Regions from separate parts of the Psychrobacillus sp. FSL H8-0510 genome, predicted to be linked through region 1. Evidence: predicted binding sites of a transcription regulator. Region 1 holds the regulator's gene; the other holds the start of a gene.
The links. Region 1 encodes NrdR, which represses ribonucleotide reductase genes. Its sites were predicted from a motif close to AACACNATATATNGTGTT; they were not measured.
Positions count from the first base shown of each region.

Region 2: a site for NrdR is predicted at 1,723-1,740, ahead of MHI40_RS10315 (vitamin B12-dependent ribonucleotide reductase). Genes of this name have one in related genera too.

Region 1 is NZ_JBBOYZ010000001.1:2,463,487-2,466,693, reverse strand. Features, by position in the region: gene MHI40_RS12485 (glyceraldehyde-3-phosphate dehydrogenase) at 1-765, shown strand, start outside; gene speD (adenosylmethionine decarboxylase) at 965-1,348, shown strand; gene nrdR (transcriptional regulator NrdR) at 1,470-1,934, shown strand; gene MHI40_RS12470 (replication initiation and membrane attachment family protein) at 1,985-3,207, shown strand, end outside.
Region 2 is NZ_JBBOYZ010000001.1:2,060,295-2,063,501, forward strand. Features, by position in the region: gene MHI40_RS10315 (vitamin B12-dependent ribonucleotide reductase) at 1-1,691, opposite strand, end outside; gene MHI40_RS10320 (lipoate--protein ligase family protein) at 1,852-2,688, opposite strand; gene MHI40_RS10325 (rhodanese-like domain-containing protein) at 2,791-3,174, shown strand.

The DNA of each region.
Region 1 (3,207 bases):
GCAAATTTACCTTGGAAAGAGTTAAACGTGGATATTGTAATTGAATCTACTGGAAAATTTAATGATGGAGAAAAAGCTAAAGCACATATCGAAGCTGGTGCGAAAAAGGTAATAATCACAGCTCCTGCAAAAAACGAAGATGCCACAATTGTTATGGGAGTTAACGATGATAAATTAGATTCATCGATTCACCATATTATTTCAAACGCTAGCTGTACTACAAATTGCTTAGCACCTGTTGTTAAAGTATTAAATGATACATTTGGTATTGAAAATGGGTTAATGACGACTGTTCATGCATATACAAACGATCAGAACAATCTCGATAATCCTCATAAAGATTTAAGACGTGCACGTGCTTGTGGCCAATCAATCATTCCAACTTCCACTGGCGCTGCGAAAGCACTTTCACTTGTGTTGCCTGAGCTTCAAGGGAAAATTCATGGTATGGCGTTACGTGTGCCGACTCCGAATGTCTCTTTAGTAGATTTAGTAGTAGATTTACAGAAGGATGTTACTGTTGAAGAAGTAAATGATGCTTTTGTAAAAGCATCTGAAGGGGCAATGCAAGGGATTTTAGGAATTACGATGGAGCCGCTAGTATCAATCGACTTTAATACTTCTACATTATCTACTACAGTAGATGGGTTAACTACTATGGTAATTGGTAACCGTAAAGTGAAGGTTCTTGCATGGTATGATAACGAGTGGGGTTACTCTGCTAGAGTAGTGGACCTTACTAAAAAAGTAGCTTTATCACTGTAATTATCTTATCCTCTTTCTAGATGATAGAAAGAGGATTTATTAGTTCTTGCATAATTCTGTAAAACAACATATAATGAGAATCGTGTTACTTTATTAGAACACCGACTACTTAAAGGGTTAGGACCTCTTTGGACTAACTTTCCCCCGTGGTAGTCAACTTTGAGGTTAAAAATAAACTTATCAAAGGGGGAAACGGACATTGGAAACAATGGGACGTCACATTATTGCAGAACTATGGGAGTGCGATTTCGACAAACTTAACGATATGCAATTTATCGAACAAACATTTGTTGATGCTGCACTAAAATCTGGTGCAGAAGTTAGAGAAGTTGCATTTCACAAATTTGCGCCACAAGGTGTAAGTGGAGTCGTTATTATTTCCGAATCGCATTTAACGATTCACAGCTTTCCAGAGCATGGTTATGCGAGCATTGATGTGTATACATGTGGTGATTTGGATCCATCAATCGCAGCTAACTATATTGCAGATGCTCTTAATGCTGGAATTCGCGAAACGTTAGAAATGCCACGTGGTATGGGACCAGTTAAAAAGCCTGCATCACGTTTGACAGTTCAAGCGTAATAAATTTATACTTGACTGAGTGAGCAGAGGAGTGATTCCTCTGCTTTTTCGATTTTATAGAAGAATATTGTTATAATAGATACATACATAAAAATACCGTGAAGAATTAGGAGAGATCTATATGAGATGCCCAACTTGTCAATACAATGGCACAAAAGTTGTCGATTCTCGTCCTGTGGATGACAATAAGGCAATCCGAAGAAGAAGAGAGTGCGAAGAATGTGGATTTCGTTTTACCACATTCGAAAAAGTAGAAGAGACACCATTAATCGTTATTAAAAAAGATGGTTCTCGAGAAGAGTTCAGTCGAGAAAAAGTATTGCGTGGGCTAATTCGTGCATGTGAAAAGAGACCAGTGGAGTTAGAACGACTAGAAAATATTGTTTTCTCTATAGAAAAAGAATTGCGAAGAATGGGTAATGCAGAAGTTAGGTCAGAGGACGTCGGAGAGATTGTCATGGACCAGCTAGCAGAAGTAGATGAAGTAGCTTATGTTCGTTTTGCTTCCGTCTATCGCCAATTTAAAGATATAAATGTATTTATCGATGAATTAAAGGAAATTTTAAAGAAAAACCCTTCCTTATAAATAGAATTATTTTAATACTTATCAATATAAAGGAGTAGATACAATTGTCGATGTTATATAAAGAACTACAGCCAGCAGATTTGTATATGATTCGCTTACCATATTCTTTATCAGATTATGATCGGCAATTGTTAACTTTGTTTTATCAACCGTTAGTTGGAGCAGAAAGCATAAGTTTGTATTTAACACTTTGGGCAGACGGAGAACATAATGATAAAGAGCGATGGTCACATTATCAACTGATGAATGTCCTTGGAATGCCAATAGGGAAAATTTTTCAGGCCCGTCTTGCTCTGGAAGCAATTGGTCTTCTCCGTACTTGGAAAAAAACAATGGAGGATGGAAGTGTATTCCATTATGAACTTGCAGCACCATTAGATGCTGAGTCATTTTTAAAGGATCCATTACTTTCTATGTTTTTGCTCAATAAAGTAGGAGAAAATGCCTTTAAACAACTACGTAATCGATTTATACTAAGTTCTAATTGGAATGACGGTTTCACGGACGTCTCTAGAACTTTTGTTGATGTATTTAAACCGTCTACTAAAATGAATAATACTGTATCTTACGATGAAGATTTCGAATCGAAGGAAAGAAAGTCTTCTGTTCCTTTTTATTATAATGACTTTGACTTTTCGTTACTTCAAGAAGGTCTTTCAGAACAATTAGTGCCTAAATCAGCGATGACAATAGAAGCGAAAGAAGTAATTGCAAAACTCTCTTTTTTATATAATTTAAGTCCTGTGGAAATGCAAAAAGTTGTTATACTAGCGTTAGATGATGATCTGCATTTATCCGAAGCGAGATTAAAGAAAGCGTGTGCAGATTATTACAAGCTGACTGTTTCGAAAGTAGCGCCTATTATTGAAAAGATTCAGAAAAAAACTGTACCTTCTGAACCTACGGGGCCTTTAACAAAAGAAGGTGAGTTAATACATTATTTAGAAACAACACCTCCGATATCTGTATTAAAAGATATTGCGAATGGGAAAGAACCAATTCTTGCAGACGTTCAGTTGGCGAATCATTTTGTTACTCATTTTAAAATGCCAGTTGGAGTTGTAAATGTATTGTTGCAATATGTATTACTACGTACAGATATGAAACTCACGAAAAATTATGCAGAGAAAATTGCTTCTCATTGGATGAGGAAGAATGTCAAAACAGCCAAAGAAGCAATGGAGCTTGCTCGAAACGAACATGAACAATATGTAAAATGGAAAAATGAAGGTTCTCCACAAAAAACATATACTAAAAAACCGACTCGCGAGGA
Region 2 (3,207 bases), 400 kb from region 1:
TCACAATAGATTAACAAGTCGGCAAGACCCATTACACCTAAGCCTATACGTCTTTCACCAAGTGCTTGTACTTTGTTTTCTTCTAAGAAGTATGGAGTTGCATCGATAACGTTATCTTGCATACGTACACCAACACTTACTGTTTCTTTTAACGCTTCATAGTCCACAGTCTTAGTTTCTTTGTTTGCAAATTGTGCTAAATTCACAGCAGCCAAGTTACACACAGAATATGGTGCAAGTGGTTGCTCTCCACAAGGATTAGTAGCGACAACTTTTTGTCCATATGCTGTAGCATTCGTTTTTTCATTTGCATTATCGATGAAGAAAACACCAGGTTCTGCAGAATAAGTAGCACAAATATTGATCAAATTCCAAAGATCTTTCGCTTTTACTGTGCGATAAGTTCGAACCTCATAGCCCATTCTTTCCCACTCACGAACATCGCCAATTTTATGCCAATTTTCGTTGTAGAAATCCATTTCTTCTGGAGAATAAGCTTCAGTTGCCGGGAAACGCAAGTCAAAGTCGCTGTCTTCTTCTACTGCTTTCATAAAGTCATCCGTCAGCGTCACGGAGATATTTGCACCAGTTAAAAACTCAGAATTATGAACGGAATAAGTTCCGCCATCACGTAATTTTGTTTCAGCATCACGAATGATTTCTGCATTAAATCCACCTAGACCTGGAATAGCTTTGTAATTGATAATCCCTTGATACATCGCTTCTTCCTGAACAGTAAGTGGTTTGAATTTAAGCTTGTCCTTCGCGAGTTGTTTGATCGTTTCATCATTTGTGTTTTCAATCAAAAAACGTAAAATACGAGGGTTTTGCATTTTAGAGATTATAAATTCCGCAATATCAGGGTGCCAATCTGCTAGCATGATCATTTGTGCACCTCTACGAGAACCACCTTGTTCGACAAGATGAGTTAGTTTAGCGATATCGTCTAACCATGAAACAGAACCAGATGATTTTCCGTTTACTCCTCGAGCTAACGTATTTCTTGGTCTTAGAGTAGAACCGTTTGTACCAACTCCACCACCACGGCTCATAATTTCCATAACTTGTTTGCGGTGGTCACTAATCCCTTCACGCGAATCTGCAACGAATGGCATCACATAACAGTTAAAATAAGTAACATCCGTTCCCGTTCCTGCACCATATAATACTCGTCCAGCTGGGATGAATTTTAAAGAAACTAGTTGTTGGTAGAATTTCTCAAACCATTCTTCCCGTTTTTCTTCTGTTTTTTCTACAGACGCAAGTCCTGTCGCGTTTCTTTTGGCAATTTGCTCGTAATATACTTCAAGAGGTTTTTCAATCACGCTTAAAGGACGAGTAATAATTCCAGATTCGATCTTGGCAGCATCGTCAATCGCACTTCGGTAATCTTCCTCGATTTGCACTTCAGCTGTTTTCGCTTGTTCGTTAATCGAAACGATATACCCTAGACCACGCGCTGGAAATTTAGGATCTTCTTTAACTGTTAGAACAACAAAGTCTCCTGCTTTTAACGTTTTCTTTTCCGTATCCTTAAAGGAATAACGATCGATCATGACAAGTCTCGACACACCTTTATGTGTAAGTGTCATATCTTCTGTGATCGAATGTACTTGTGGAAATAATTGGATATCTTTGTTTAATGCTTCAACATTTAAAGTAAGGTTCGTTTCATTTTTAGTTGTTACCATTTACTCTTCCTCCATTCTACAAATTGCAATTGACACAACATGTAGTAGTTTCATTTATAATACGACACAATATATTGAAGAGTAAAGCGAAACTAGTCAGGATTAATTAATATAATCCCTAACTCCTAGTTTTCGAATTTACTATAAGACATTGTTACTTTTATTTTTTATAATTCCATTTATCATTAGCATATCTTGTCACTTCTAGTTGTTTTACGTAATTCTTCTGTTCTTGCGTTAAGTTATATTCGACCAATTCTATCTCCAAGGCATCTGCAAATCCTTTTTTAAAAGCAGTTTTACATTCTTCCATTGTTACCGGTTTTGATATTATTTTGTTAATGGAGACAGCTTTTTGAGATAGGCCTTTTCTCACTTTCTCTCTTACCTCTTCTGAAGCGAATTTAAACGTTTGAATTAATTTATCTTCATCAAGATCAAGTAATATTGCACCATGTTGTAGAATAACACCTTTTTGTCTTGTTTGTGCACTACCAGCAACTTTCTTTCCTTCGACGACTAATTCGTACCAGCTCGGTGCATCAAAACAAACTGCTGATTTTGGGTTTTTTAAATTTTCTTTCTGTTCGTCTGTATTCGGAACAGAAAAATAAGCGTTTAAACCAAGATTTTGAAATCCTAGCAGTAAACCCTCACTGATAACACGATAAGCTTCGGTTACAGTTGCTGGCATACTTGGATAACTCTCTGTAACGATTACACTGTATGTAAGTTCATGTTCGTGAAGTACCCCTCTTCCCCCTGTAGGTCTACGCACAAAACCAAGTCCTAATCTTTTCACTGCTTCTATATCAATCTCTTTTTCCACAGTTTGAAAATAACCAATTGATAATGTTGCTGGATTCCATTCGTAAAATCTAATAACCGGGGGAATAAGACCCTCACTATGCCAATCCAGTAAGGCTTCGTCCAACGCCATATTGTATGATGGACTGCAGGGGCCAGAATTTATGAAGTACCATTTTGTCTTTTCCACCTTAATCTCTCCCTTCACAACGTGTATCATTTTATCAAATAGATTGAATTGTATCTAGCACTTCTTTTATAATGAATAGGAAACATAGAGAGGGGAAAGACCGTGTTAGAATTATTGTACTTCGTTATCGCTATACTTGTTGCCTTTTTAGTCTATGCTGGAATCTCGGCATATCGTTTAAAGAAAACTGTAACCAATCTCACGCAAGAACAATTTATTGAGGGTTACCGTAAAGCACAGCTTATTGATGTGCGTGAACCAAAAGAATTTGATGGTGGACATATTTTAGGAGCAAGAAATGTTCCTTCTACTCAATTTCGTCAGCGTTATAAAGAAATTCGTCCAGACAAGCCCGTGTACTTGTATGATCAAAGTGGTGCAAGAAGTGCGCGTGCAGCAATGTTTTTAAAGAAAAAAGGATATACACAGTTATTCCAGCTCCAAGGTGGGTTCAAAGCTTGGACAGGTAAAGTTAAATCTAAGTAATACATAAGGTTCTTCTAAACAGAGGAACCTTTT